Regions from separate parts of the Pseudobutyrivibrio sp. UC1225 genome, predicted to be linked through region 3. Evidence: a T-box and tRNA genes for the amino acid it is inferred to sense, from the RefSeq annotation. Region 3 holds a T-box; the other regions hold tRNA genes.
What was found. The T-box of region 3 lies ahead of thrS (threonine--tRNA ligase). A T-box ahead of a tRNA ligase gene usually reads a tRNA of that ligase, here a tRNA-Thr.
Positions count from the first base shown of each region.

Region 1: it encodes a tRNA-Thr, which carries the amino acid that the T-box ahead of thrS (threonine--tRNA ligase) is inferred to sense. The anticodon was not compared.
Region 2: it encodes a tRNA-Thr, which carries the amino acid that the T-box ahead of thrS (threonine--tRNA ligase) is inferred to sense. The anticodon was not compared.

Region 1 is NZ_FOVQ01000006.1:26,705-31,632, reverse strand. Features, by position in the region: gene BMZ41_RS09110 (ABC transporter substrate-binding protein) at 1-627, opposite strand, end outside; gene BMZ41_RS09105 (ABC transporter permease) at 627-1,412, opposite strand; gene BMZ41_RS09100 (ABC transporter permease) at 1,409-2,236, opposite strand; gene BMZ41_RS09095 (ABC transporter ATP-binding protein) at 2,229-3,296, opposite strand; tRNA gene BMZ41_RS09090 (tRNA-Thr) at 3,326-3,398, opposite strand; gene BMZ41_RS09085 (hypothetical protein) at 3,557-3,907, shown strand; gene BMZ41_RS09080 (epoxyqueuosine reductase QueH) at 3,901-4,536, shown strand; gene argH (argininosuccinate lyase) at 4,556-4,928, shown strand, end outside.
Region 2 is NZ_FOVQ01000014.1:74,377-79,304, forward strand. Features, by position in the region: gene BMZ41_RS13675 (M42 family metallopeptidase) at 1-894, opposite strand, end outside; gene BMZ41_RS13680 (ribonuclease H1 domain-containing protein) at 927-1,550, opposite strand; gene BMZ41_RS13685 (hypothetical protein) at 1,792-3,234, shown strand; tRNA gene BMZ41_RS13690 (tRNA-Thr) at 3,349-3,420, opposite strand; gene BMZ41_RS16005 (lytic transglycosylase domain-containing protein) at 3,522-4,208, shown strand; gene BMZ41_RS13700 (diaminopimelate decarboxylase) at 4,205-4,928, shown strand, end outside.
Region 3 is NZ_FOVQ01000001.1:373,533-378,460, forward strand. Features, by position in the region: gene BMZ41_RS01840 (radical SAM protein) at 1-511, opposite strand, end outside; gene thrS (threonine--tRNA ligase) at 514-2,280, opposite strand; T-box leader at 2,379-2,586, opposite strand; gene BMZ41_RS01850 (hypothetical protein) at 2,625-3,686, opposite strand; gene BMZ41_RS01855 (NUDIX hydrolase) at 3,690-4,148, opposite strand; gene BMZ41_RS01860 (peptidoglycan recognition protein family protein) at 4,242-4,886, opposite strand.

The DNA of each region.
Region 1 (4,928 bases), on a different contig from region 3:
TTCATCACAGAGAAGATTGAAGGTGTCATCAAGCTGTTTTTTATCAGTAGTATTGATGTCGTAACCAAGCTTCTTCTGGGCAACCATAAATGCATCACGCTGTGAGTTAATCATTACGATGCGGTTGTTATATGCTGGGTCCCAAAGACAGTCCCAGGATGAAACAGTTTCTTTGTCTACCATGTTGGTATTGTAAAGGATACCAACAGTTCCGTAGAAATATGGAACGGTGTATTTGTGAGTAGGATCGAAGGCTCCTGATGCTTCGATAATATCTTGATCAATGTTAGCGTAATTTGGAAGAGAGTTGTAATCGATAGGAATCAGTTCCCCCTCTTGGCGCATAGTCTCAATCATATAGTCGGAAGTGCAGATAACATCATAATTGATGGAGCCTGCTTTATATTTGGCGTACATATCTTCAACAGATTCATACTCCTCATATTTAACCTTAATTCCAGTTTCCTTCTGGAATCTTTTCAGAACATCAGCTTCGATGTATTTTCCATAATTTAAAACAACAAGTGTATCTGTGGCGTCTGCATCAGAACCGCAACCGGTGAAGCTAAGCACAGAAGCAGTACATAAAACAAAAACACTAAGAAGGCTAATTAATCTATGTCTCATTATTTAACAGCCTCCTTTCTAACATCCTTTTTGAAGTTCATTACAAGCAAAAGAATAAATGCAAGTAAGAACAGGATAGTAGACAGGGCATATAGCTCTGGCTGAATTCCCTTTCTGAGCTGTGTGTAAAGCATTGTTGAAAGGGTATTAACACCGGCACCTTTTGTGAAATAGGTGATGGTGAAATCGTCAAGTGACATTGTAAGAGCCATTAAAAATCCCGATAAAACTCCAGGGAAAATTTCTGGCCATACTACTTTGTAAAATGCATAAGATGGTGTAGCGCCCAAATCCATGGCTGCTTCAAAGCAGGCCTCAGAAAGTGACTGTAGTCTTGGTAGTACATTAAAGATTACATACGGCACTGAAAACGCAATGTGTGCAAGTACTACTGAAAACTCTCCAAGTGGAGTGAATCTGGTGAACAGAAGCATCAGTGAAATACCTGTAACAATATCAGCATTTAAAAGTGGAATATTAGTAGCGCCAAGCATAATAGCTGCATGTCTCTTCTTCATGTAGTGGATACCGATGGCAGCTGAGGTGCCAAGTAAGGTGGCCAGTATAGAAGAAGTAAGTGTGATTCTGATTGTGGTGCCAAGGGCTCCCATAATATTGTCGTTTGAAGTGAGGTTCATGTACCACTTAAAAGTGAAGCCGCCCCACACAGTACGTGACATAGAATCATTAAAGGATAAAACAATAAGCACTAAAATTGGTGCATATAAAAACAAAAACACAAGTCCGAGATAGAAGTAGGATGCGCCTTTTTTAACCTTTGTCATACAAGCATACCTCCATTCTCAGAATCATCAATCCTGTTCATGATAGACATAGAAAGAAGTACGAAAATCATGAGGATGATTGAAAGTCCAGAACCTAAATTCCAGTTTCTGGCAAGTGTGAATTCCTGCTCGATTACGTTACCGATAAGCAGAACCTTTCCTCCACCTAAAAGGTTGGAAACAACGAAAGATGAAAGGGCAGGTACGAATACCATGATGATTCCCGAAATGATTCCATCCTTTGAAAGAGGAACTGTAATCTTAATAAAGGTGGTCCACCAGTTGGCGCCCAAGTCGGCAGCAGCCTCTACTACGGAATCACTTACCTTTGATAATGCATTGTAAATAGGCAGAATCATGTAAGGCAGGAAATCGTAAACCATACCAAGTGTTACGGCTGCCTTAGTATATAAAATGTGTACTGTTGGAAGGCCAACAGCTGAAAGAATACTGTTTAAGATTCCGTTGTTGGAAAGGATAATCTGCCATGCCAAGATACGAAGCATGAAGTTCATCCACATTGGAAGGATAAACAGGAAAACTACAAAGCCTTTATTTGTGATTTTCAGGTTGTGCAAAATAAGCGCAACAGGGTAAGCAATAATCAGGCAGATTATTGTTGTGACAAAAGCAACCTCGATAGACAGCCAAAGTGATTTCAAATGTACTGCGTCAGTGATTGCTAAAAGATTAGAAAGTGTGAAGCTTCCTGCATCGTTTGTCAGTGCATATCCTAATATATAGAAAAGTGGAAGGATAGTGCATATCAGTACCCAGACTGCATAAGGGGCTGCAAGGAAGCTTGTTCTAAAGCGATTAATCATCTTCCTTCATTACCTCCTCGTCCTCTGACTCAGGCTTGTTCATAATTTGGATGTTAAATGGTATTACATTTAAAGAAACGTGCTGGCCAACCTCGAAATATTTGGTAGTGTGAACCAGCCACTCGTATTCACCACACTGAACATCAAGCTCGTAGTGAACACCCTTGAAGAGACAGTCTGTAATGACACCATCCATGAAGCCCTTACCTGGAGCTCCAAGCTCTACATCCTCAGGGCGGATGACAACGTCGACTGGCTTCATAGTTCCAAAACCACGGTCAACACAAGGAACCTGAACACCAAGGAAGGAAACAAGCTCATCCTTAATCATGATTCCTTCTATGATATTACTTTCGCCAATGAAATCAGCAACGAAAGCATTTTCTGGCTCATTGTAAATATCCTCTGGAGAACCAATCTGCTGAATATATCCTTGGTTCATAACAACGATAGTATCAGACATAGTGAGGGCCTCTTCCTGATCGTGAGTAACGTAAAGGAAGGTAATGCCTAACTCCTGCTTAATCTTCATAAGCTCGTACTGCATATTCTGACGAAGCTTTAAATCAAGGGCGCCAAGAGGCTCATCCAAAAGAAGTACCTTTGGCTCATTTACGATGGCGCGGGCAATAGCGATACGCTGCTGCTGACCACCTGAAAGTGAATCAATGGAACGCTTCTCAAAACCATCAAGGTTAACAAGCTTCAAAGCATATTTGATTTTGTCGTAAATGTATTCCTTTGATTTTTTCTGGATATTAAGACCAAAGGCGATGTTCTCCTCGATAGTCATGTGAGGGAAGAGCGCATACTTCTGGAATACTGTATTTATAGGACGAAGATTTGCTGGAAGCATAGTGATATCATTTCCATTAAGATAGATACGTCCTGAATCTGGCTTTTCAAATCCACCTAAAAGGCGAAGGGTAGTAGTCTTACCACAACCTGATGGACCAAGAAGAGTCACGAAAGTGTTCTCCTTAATGTATAAATCCAGCTCATCTAAAACAAGCTGTTTATCGTAGCTTTTTGATACGTGATCAAATTGAATGAATTCCAAAATTATATCCTCCTTATATATATGAAAAAAGCTCCGAATCAGACTCGAACTGACGACCCCCTCATTACGAGTGAGGTGCTCTACCAACTGAGCTATCGGAGCAAAAACAATGCGCAAGTAAACCTTTATGAAACTGAAATTTCTGCGGTTTTTAGTCTAATATAATTAGGTAAAAAAATCAATTAAATTGTTGAGAAAATCATGCCGTTTTATTATAATGACATTTGTAAAAATTTGTATAAAAAGGTTAGGAGAATATCATGGCTAGAAATACTAAAAGAACAATACCTTCATCTGCGTTAACTAAGTATGTTAACAAGGAGAATCTCCCGTTAATATCACTTATATGGCTGGTAGTTTTTTCGGTAGTTGCCATTGTAGTTTCTTGTGTAGCTTTCGATATTAATGTTGTTATTGCTTGTGTAATGGTAGTTCTTGAGGCTGCTCTTGCGGCATGTCTTAACAGAATTCCAATCTGGATTCACGGTCTTGTGTTCATTGCGCAGATTGTTATAGGTATCCTTGCTTCACAGGTTGGATTCATGGTACTTATGGCGTTTATCTATGTTTTCGCCATTGCATTTTTATTTATTTGGGCAAATAGATGGTAAAGATTAATTATCAAAAAGAATTAGATAAGTTAATAGATCAATTTGAAAAAGAAGGCCGCGTGCCTTCTTTATTACTACATAGCTGTTGTGGGCCATGTAGTAGTTATTGTATTGAGTATTTATCTCAGTACTTTAATATCACGGTTTTTTACTACAATCCTAATATATATCCAGACGAGGAATATTATCACAGGGTGAAGGAACAGCAGCGTTTTATCAAAGCTTTTCCTACAAAGCATCCGGTCGAATTCATCGAGGGTGATTATGATAAGAATCGTTTTTACGATATAGCAAAAGGTTTGGAGCACGAACCTGAGAAGGGAGCACGTTGTCATAAGTGCTACGAACTCCGTCTCAGACGGACAGCTGAAGTTGCAGCTGAAAAAAGCTTTGACTTTTTCACGACAACACTTACAATATCTCCAATGAAAGATTCTCAGGTTCTCAATGAAATCGGAATTCGTATAGGCGAAGAAGCGGGAGTGTCATGGCTTCCTTCTGACTTCAAAAAGAAGGAGGGCTTCAAACGCTCTACTGAGTTATCAGCAGAATATGATATGTATCGACAGGACTACTGTGGATGCGTTTATTCATATAATGAAAGACAGTTACAAAAAAAGCAGAATTAAGAATTACGGAGGATTAGTTATGGCACAGTTGTGGGGAGGTAGATTCACAAAATCTACCGATCAGATGGTTTATGATTTCAATGCTTCTATCAGTTTTGATAAAAAGCTTTTTGCTCAGGATGTCCGCGGTAGCCGAGCACATGTTAAGATGCTTGCTTCTGTTGGCGTTATCACTGATAAAGAGCGTGATCAGATTTTAGCTGGTCTTGATAGTATTGAAGCTGATGTTAATTTAGGGGCACTGGAAATTACTTCTGAGTATGAGGATGTCCACAGCTTTGTAGAGGCTAATCTTATTGATAGAATCGGTGATGCAGGAAAGAAGCTTCACACAGGTCGTAGTCGTAATGATCAGGTTGCTCTTGATATGCGTCTTTACACACGTGACCAGG
Region 2 (4,928 bases), on a different contig from region 3:
AGAACCATAATGTGGGTATACATCGATAGCAAAATCAATCTTATTATCCTTTGCAACCTTAACAAGGTTTGAAACTACATCATAATTGTAAGGGCCGGCAGAATCCTTTGCGCAGATGCTAACCTGAGTCTCCTTGCAGTCCAGACCTTCGCCGATACATCCCATATCTACAGAAAGAATCTCAGTAACTCCTTCTGGAACAGTACCGCAGGCACCGTGACCTACCTCTTCATATACTGTGATGTGGTGGTAAACCTTACGCTCAGTAGTAATCTTGTTGTCAGCAAGATATTTTGCCTGTCCAAGAAGGATTCCAACAGAAAGCTTGTCATCCAGGAAACGGCTCTTGATGTATCCAGACTCTGTAACACGGGTGCGTGGCTCGAAGGCAACGATGTCACCAATCATAATACCAAGCTTCTTTGTATCCTCAGCGCTGGATACTTCCTCATCAATAACAACTTCCATACCCTTGAATTCACGGGCCTTTGTAGAGTAATCATCATTTACATGAACTGAGGCATCATTAAGCTGGAAGGTACCTTCGTAAACCTTTCCCTCACGTGTGTAGATGCGGCAATTTTCAGCCTCGCCATTGTTAGGAGAAAATCCTCCAAGAGGGGTGAGCACAAGATTACCATTGCTCTTAATCTGGCAAACCATACCACCTAAAGTATCCATATGAGCTTCGATGAGAATGGCATCATCCTTATTCTTACCGCCTAAATCAACAAGGATACCGCCCTTGTTTGTCATAACTGGCTTGTAGCCAAGCTTCTCATATTCCTTCATAAGATACTTTGCAGCAGTAGCAGTGAAGCCTGTAGGGCTGTCAATGCCTAAAATATCTACTGTCTGCTGAACCATGTAATCAACGTATTTTTTAGTCTGCATTTCTAATATATCCTCCATTTATGTCTAAATTATTATTCTATACCAACCTCGGCTTTTGCCATTCTGTCAGCGGCTTCATTTCCGGGGATACCTGTATGAGCTTTAACGTGAACAAAATTTACCTTTAAGCTATCCTTAAGCTGGTCATATTCTTCAACATAGAACATTGAAATCTTTTTATTAGTTTTCCAGTATCTGAGGGGCCATTTCTCAATACCTTCATAGTCGTAGAAGAGAGTCATTTCAGAAAGTCCAAGCTCCACAGCCTTGCGCATTGCTGCAACAGCACCGTGAACCTCGCCTGCAACATTTCGTGAAACTGCCTCCTCAGGATCGTTGCCATTACCGCGGATCTCAATATCTTCTTCAACATCGCTGTAATGAAGAAAGCCGCCATAGCCATATACTCCGGTAGCTACATTAAATGATCCATCCGTAAACGCGTATATATCTGGAAGGCTGGTTACGCCATCTGCTTCGCTTTTTGCAACAGTAGAAGCAGTTCCTGTCATAAAAGCTTCAGCCTCTTCAAGTGTCTCAAAGCCTTTGAAAACAGCACCAGGAAAACCAGAAGTATTAGATTGGCACTCAGGCCAGGTCTTATAAATGCCAGGTACTTTTCCAACCTTTACAGCATAATAGTTTTTCTTTGCCATATTATTCTCCTATGATTTTTCTACCTAATATAGTAAAGATAATGTCCTGATTTTTCAAATATTAATCACAGACTACTGTTATTATAGAATATCATAGTGTTGGTTCATGTATGGGGGATTAAAAGCTGAGTAAAATCAATAAAAATACATATATAAGCTAATTAAATATATTTCTTATACAGTCCTTATATGGTACAATACGAAAGATTTTGTACAAATTAAGACATGGAGATAAGAAATAATGAAAAAAACTCACCTTATATTTTCACTAGTTTTATTTGCTCTATTGGTAGAGTTCTTTATTGTGCTTCATCCAATTGCCATTTTTGACACAGATGATTGGAATTTTATTTATATGCCACGAATACCAGTGCCAATCATCGGTAAATGGAATCCTATAAAGGTTTTTCCAGAATTCTTTATGCCATTGGTTTCCTATATAGGAGCGTATACAGTGTATCCGCTTACTGGGAAATATTGCTTGTCTTTATCAATAGCCAATGGTTTATTTATTTGTTTTATCATAACAGTCTATTTCACAGAGTTTTATTTGTTAATACAGAAAAAATATAAGCTTTCAACTGTTAAGAGTTTATTGATTAGCGTGGTTTTTATAGGTATGCATTTTTGCGCAGTGGCCCACGGTAGGAAAAATAATGTATTCCTGTTCTATGCATATGATATGACCTGCGTGTATCACTACATTTTATCAACCCTGCTAAATGCGTCGCTGGTTATGCATTTAATGAGAATAGGTGGTTTGGGAGCCTGGAAAACACTTGCTAAAAAGAATAAGATTCACCTTGCTTTGTGGATTTATTTTGCTATCTTTTCAAGCTTGTATTCCAGCGTGGTATTAGGAGCTTATTTAGGCGTAGAATTATTACACGCCTTATATAAAGAAGTTAAAGGTAAGAGCTTTAATGTGAAGAGCTACTGGACAAAGAATAGACCACCGTTAATCGTTATTCTTGTATGGTTTTGTTCATTTATAATAGAAAAAACAGGTGGGCGCGCAGCTTGCTTCGCTACAGGTATTCCTCATAATATTCTCTCTAGTGGGAAGAGAATGGTTTTTTGGTTCGGTCACTTCAATATTATATTTGTAGTAATTGGTGCGGCTGTTATTATATTGAGAATATTTTTCCTGAAAAGAGAATATCTTGTTGAGGATGCGAAAATAGCATTGGCATTATGCCTGACCACTATTTACATTATCCTTCTCAGCGCAGTTGTTAATTACACCTACGTGGAGCGAACAGACGCAATTTTACCTGTAGCATTTTGGGCATTGTTTATGCTTATGATGTTTGTGGGGAAGATGTCTGAAAAGATCAAATACGGAAATACGATATTATCCTTGATGGCAGCGGTTTCTGTAATAGGAACGGTTTATTACAGTAATACCTATGAAGAGATTAATTATGAAAAACTTCCATATGAGAATTGCGAGGCCTTCGTTGACGATGTAATAAATCAATTTAAGGAGGCTGAAAGTCAAGGAGAGACAGAAATAGAGCTTGTCCTGCCAGAGTTTAATACTGATGACAACTGGCCTATAGCTGATTATGCTAGTGGAAGTTTTTCAGAGTCCTTGTATTTTCATGGAGTAACGGATCAAAAGATTGATGTTGAAAAGATGGTATTTACTAAAAGGAAGAACAAGGAATTTGGAATAAATTAGAATTTGAGAAAAAGATTGTATACAATCGATATAAGGGTTTACATCACCACTTTATTATGGTAAAGTGTAGAGCAAATAAAAATCCCAAGGCACCATCGCCTTGGGATTAAAAAGAGCTGGTGACGGGAATTGAACCCGTGACCCCTTCCTTACCAAGGAAGTGCTCTACCTCTGAGCCACACCAGCTTGCTTATTCAGCAAGAAAAAGGATATCAAAAGTAGGTGGTGAAGTCAATACTGTTACACTATTTTTGTTGTATTATTCAGGGGTTTAAGGGGAAAAGAGTATGAAGATTTCGTTAGTGTCTCCAGGAGCGCAGGTAGTCTATGAAGAGTTTATGCAGGCTATTAATCAGAGTTCATCTCAGGGACGAACCAGTGCTTCGAACATTAGCAAGGCTTTTGCAAAGGCATTGAACACAACTACTGTTGCAGACAAGATTTCCAGCGCTACATCTTATAAGGACATTTTTATTGAGGCAAGCAGGAAGTATGGTGTTAGCTATGATTTGCTCACAGCTATGGCACAGCAGGAGTCGGGATTTGATGCAGACGCTGTCAGTCGCAGTGGCGCAATGGGTATAATGCAGATTATGCCAGAGACAGCAAAAGAATTAGGCTTGCAGCATCCTTTTGATGCTTATGAGAATATTATGGCGGGAGCCAAGTATATAGCTCAGAAGCTTGAGGAATTTGAAGGTAATGTGGAGAAGGCCCTCGCTGCCTACAATGCTGGAAGTAGTGTTGTAAAGCAATACGGAGGAGTTCCGCCTTACGGGGAGACACAAAGCTACGTGAAGAATATCAAGGCGATAATGAAGCGAGGTGCAGATGTGCCTTACACTAACTACATTTCACGTACAGCCACACGAAATCAATTGGAGGAAGATTTAAAAAAGCTTTTACGCGAACTACCAGATACAGAAGAATACGCAGTACTTAAGCAAACTTTAGCGGAGATTAACTATTTATGAAAACCCCATTTGTCACAAAAGAAAAGATTCAGGAGATTACAAAGGAGATTCCTACACCATTTAATATTTACGATGAGAAGGGAATCCGTGAAAACGCCCGAAAGGTAAATCAGGCTTTCAGCTGGAATAAGGGCTTTAAGGAATATTTTGCAGTTAAGGCAAATCCAAATCCATTTATTTTAAAAATCTTACAGGAGGAAGGCTGCGGTGTAGACTGCGCTTCCTATGTTGAACTCGCTCTTTCCAACGAGCTTGGATTCAAGGGCGACGATATAATGTTTTCTTCTAATGATACTCCAGCCAGCGAATTTAAGTATGCTGACGAGCTTGGAGTAATCGTTAATCTTGACGATTTCACACATATTGATTTTTATGAAAAGGTAGTGGGACATTTTCCAAAGAAGATGTGCTGCCGTTTTAATCCAGGTGGAGTTTATGAGCTTTCAAATGGTATCATGGATAACCCTGGTGACAGCAAGTATGGTATGACAAAAGAGCAGATTTTTGAGGCATATCAGATTCTTCGTGATAAAGGCGTAGAGGAATTCGGAATCCATGCCTTCCTTGTTTCAAACACTGTAACTAACGAATATTATCCAGCACTCGCAAAGACATTATTTGAGCTTATTGTTGAGCTTAAAGAAAAGACAGGAATTTCTATTTCCTTCGTAAATCTTTCAGGTGGTGTTGGAATTGCCTACAGACCAGACCAGACACCAA
Region 3 (4,928 bases):
AATCTTTTGCGTGAGAATATTGAGAAGCCAACACATCGTCCCAATATTTAAAATCAGGTAGATACGCATTTACGATACCATCCAGAAGCTTTAAACTTTCTTCAGTCTCATAGCCACTAGTATTGTAAATTATTGGAATCTGCAAGCCCTTGTCTCGTGCAATTTTTACCGACTCCACAATAGATGGAATGTAGTGAGTTCCTGTTACAAGATTGATATTATTAGCACCCTGTCTTTGTAAATCCAGGTAAATATTCGCCAGTTCTTCAGTTGTAATTTCCTTACCTACCTTGCCATGGCTAATCTCTTCATTCTGACAAAAAACACAGTGGAGCGGACATCCACTGAAGAATACCGCTCCACTACCATTTTCACCAGAAATGCATGGCTCCTCCCAAAAGTGAAGGGCAGCTCTTGCCACTTTTACAGTGGATGAAACCTGACAAACACCAAGTGCTTCATCACGGTCTACCCCACAGTTTCTAGGGCAAAGCGTACATTTCTTATTCATTTTTATTTACGACCTTTTGTCTTAATCTCATTTACAATAAGCTCTACAAACTCATCAAACTTAACTGTTGTAGTGCCCTGCTCACCGTGAAGTCTGTAAGATACAGTACCCTCAGCCTCCTCGTTCTTGCCAAGTACTGCAAGGTAAGGAACCTTCTGAATCTGAGCTTCACGCATCTTGTAACCAAGCTTCTCTGAACGTGTATCAAACTCAACACGAACATCTGCATCTGCAAGCGCATCTACAAGCTTCTGTGAGTATGCATTAAGATCTGCATCATCATTCTTTACAGGAAGAACCTTAACCTGTGTAGGTGCAAGCCATGTAGGAAGGTTACCCTTTGTCTCCTCAAGAATGTATGCCATAAATCTATCAAGCGAGCCAAGGATAGCTCTGTGAATTACTACTGGTGTCTGCTTGTTAGAATCTGCATCTGTGTAAGTAAGATCAAACTTAGCTGGGAGGCAGAAATCAAGCTGGCAGGTAGAAAGTGTAATCTCATTACCGATAGCTGGCTTAACGTTAACATCAAGCTTTGGTCCGTAGAATGCAGCCTCGCCAATCTCCTCTGTGAACTCAATACCGATTTCCTGAAGAGTCTCACGAAGAGCCTGCTCTGCTGTGTTCCACATCTCATCATCCTGGTGATACTTCTTTGTATCTGCTGGGTCACGAAGTGAAAGAACGCATCTGTAATCTGTAATACCGAAATCCTCGTATGTGCTGAAGATAAGGTCGCATACACTCTTAACCTCAGACTTAATCTGCTCCTGTGTACAGAAGATATGTGAATCGTTCTGGCAGAAGTGACGTCCTCTCTCGATACCCTTAAGAGTTCCTGATGACTCGAAACGGAAATCATGAGCGATCTCAGCGATACGGATAGGAAGCTCCTTGTATGAATGTGGACGGTTTGCAAAAATTCTCATGTGGTGTGGGCAGTTCATAGGACGAAGAACAAAGTTCTCTCCCTCAACTTCCATAGCAGGGAACATATTCTCCTTGTAGTGATCCCAGTGACCAGATGTCTGGTAAAGCTGAACTGTACCAACGCAAGGTGTCATTACGTGAAGGTAACCAAGCTTGCGCTCCTTGTTGCGGATGTAATTCTCAAGCTCTGTCCAGATTGTGTAACCGTTTGGAAGGTACATTGGAAGTCCACGACCGATTAAATCATCAGCCATGAAAAGCTGCATATCCTTACCAATCTTTCTGTGATCACGCTCCTTAGCCTCCTCAAGAAGTGCAAGGTGCTCATCAAGCTGCTCCTGTGTTGGGAAGCAAACACCGTAAACACGGTTAAGAACCTGATTCTCGGCATCACCCTTCCAGTAAGCACCAGAGTGCTTAATAAGCTTGAAGTAACGGCAAAGCTTAACATTATCTACGTGAGGTCCACGGCAAAGATCAGTGAAATCGCCCTGATCGTAGCAAGAAATTGTCTGAGTGTCCTCATCCATGTTATTAATTAAGTCAATCTTGTATGGGTCATCCTTAAACATCTCAAGAGCCTCAGCCTTAGAGATTTCTCTTCTGTATATCTTGCAACCAGACTTTGCTACCTTCTTCATTTCCTTTTCGATTTTAGCAACGTCCTCATCTGTAAGCATAACATCACCAAGATCCATATCGTAATAGAAGCCTTCCTCTACTACCGGACCAACCCAAAACTTAGCGTTTGGATAAAGATGTTTTACAGCCTGTGCCATCATGTGAGCACATGAGTGATTTAGAGTATTTAATGACTCATCTTCTTTGAAATTAACCATTGTTTTTCTCCTTTTACTAATGAATGAAAAATGTAAATAACTACTGGTACTAAGGGTGTAAAACAAAAAAGCACCCATAGAACTGGCATCTAACCAATCCTAAGGGTGCGAATATACATTTCACACGGTTCCACCTTAGTGTTTCACTCATTTTGTCTTTAACGGAACTACCCGGAGACGCTTACGCAAATGCTTTCGCGCTCAGCTCGAGAATGGTGTTCATATAAGCTTCCACTAGACGCTTCCAGCCTAGGCGTCCTCTCTCTTAGCTTCCGCAAATACTACTGTTTCTGTCATCGCTTTTCTGTGGTATATCCTACCATAAATATTGTAATTCTACAAGATTAAAGGTTGATTTTACTATACTGAAGCTGATTACTACCAATAACTTCCTGAGTCGCCCCAATTGAATCAAGCTTGGCATTAATCTTTGACTGGAATTCATCATAAGGAATAAACTGAGCATCAGGTATAGTATCTATAAGTCTCTGATAGTCACTATCTGTGTATAGATTCGGAATGTCTGTAATTTCATTATAGTTGTCATCATATACTAAATACGAAAATACGATAGGAGCCATTTTATCTGCTGTGCTTTTCTCGGTCTGAAGCGAGTAAACTACAATATTTCCAGAAAGGCTTGAGGGATCTAAATCTTCTACACCATATCTGTAAGCCAGCATTGATAAATCGTATTCCTCTTCCTCATAATATCCATAAGAATAAGAACCGTCAGCCTTTATTATTCCACAATCATAACCATGGTTGCTGGCTCCATTGCTGCCTCCACCACTGATGAAGCCCTGATAATTAATTGAGGTTTCGCTTCTTGACCAGCAGCAATATGAGTACACAACCTGGATTTTTTCATCCATTTCCTTAAGAATAAACTCGATGCTTGAAGCTTCCTCTACTATTGGACAAGTGAATCTAAGAACCATCTCCTTATTTCCATCATTTCCGCAATCAAGATAAGCGTATTCTACTGATTCAACTTTTCCTTCGGCATAGTAATTATCAGGGTTGCTGAAGATTGCGTTCATATCTTCTACAAGCTCAGAGATTGTGTAATCATCCTTTGAAAGCTTACTAACAAACTCGTCCTGATAAGACTGGTATTCGTTGTCGAGATATACGTTCTTTTTGTAGTAATCAAAGCTAAGTTTACCTGTGCCGTTTATGAGGTTTTCATAGTTATTATCTGATGTTTCTTTTGCTGGCCCAGCTTCGTCAGATTTTTTCGTCTCTGTCGTTGAAGCTGCTGGAGTATTAATCCCTGTTGTCTCTTTCTGATTATTATTCTTTTGTAAGAATACATATCCAGCAAAGCCAATAATCATTATTATCGCAATTACGATAACCGCAATAGAAATTGCTCTTCTTTGTCTTCTACGTCTCTTTTTCATTTATCATTCCTCCATTACTGTCTCTATCAAATTGTCTTCTTTATCATAAACTAGCTTTAATGAAAAATAATCTTGTCTATCATTTAATAGTTTTAGGAAAGTTCTATCTCCCTCCCAGAGATTTAAATCCATCACCTTATCAATATCTACCCAGGTAAGTTCTCCCTCATCACAGGAATCTGTAATGGTGCCTGTGAAGTCATCACTGGTAAATAGGTGTGCATACTCAGTCTCATCTCCCATAACAAAGGTAATATGACCTCGCATTTTTGCACTGTTAAGTGTAAGACCGGTCTCCTCTTTTACTTCTCTTTTGATGCAATCAAGTGGAGATTCTCCTTCTTCGATATGACCTCCCACACCAATATATTTTCCAGAATTAATATCATGCTCCTTCTTGGTGCGATGAAGCATTAGATACTTGTTATCTTTAATTAAATAGCAAAGAGTTGTAAGTGTCATTTATAGTCCTTTCAACTTTTTTTATTAAAAAACATCACTAAAGTATTCTAATACAATAGTGATGCTTTTACCATCTTGTCATCTTAATCTTTCTTATAAATCAGCAAGAAACTGCTCCCAAGCATCAGGATTTTTCACATAATATATAGGACACTCTTTTCCTGTAACATCATAGTGTCTTATCACGTCCTCAGGCTTCATACCAAACTCCTTTAGAAGCCAGTCTGTTAATTTAATCAGAGAATCATAGGAAGCCTCAGTAAACTTTCCTGATTCATCAGGATGACAAACCTCTATAGAAATAGTGTCATGGTTTCGATGATTACTTGCTGAAGAACGCTCATAAAGTGGAACACAGTTGATTATCTCACCATCTATCCCCACCACAAAATGTGAGCAAACATCCGAATCCTCGTGATTATAAAAATCTCTATTCTGCTGTGCGGTTGTTCCTGGATTTCCCACATAATGAATTACTATATTATTGATTCCATCTAACCTAAGTCCTGTTCGCGATGGATTCCCCTCATCTATGTACTGCACATCAATCCAATCTGGAAGTTGAATATTCTCGGCTATCTCAAGCCTGTCTCTATGAAAAAAGTATTTATATCCTCCGAATACTAATCCGCCAAGAATCAACAATTCCATAATAAGGGTAAATAATCTTTTACGCCTTTTACTTCTTCTTTCTTTTCGTCTGTTTTCTCTTCCTTTGCTCATCTTTCTTGAGCCCATTATTCTCGCCTCTTTTCAACCAGTTTACACACTATAATATTC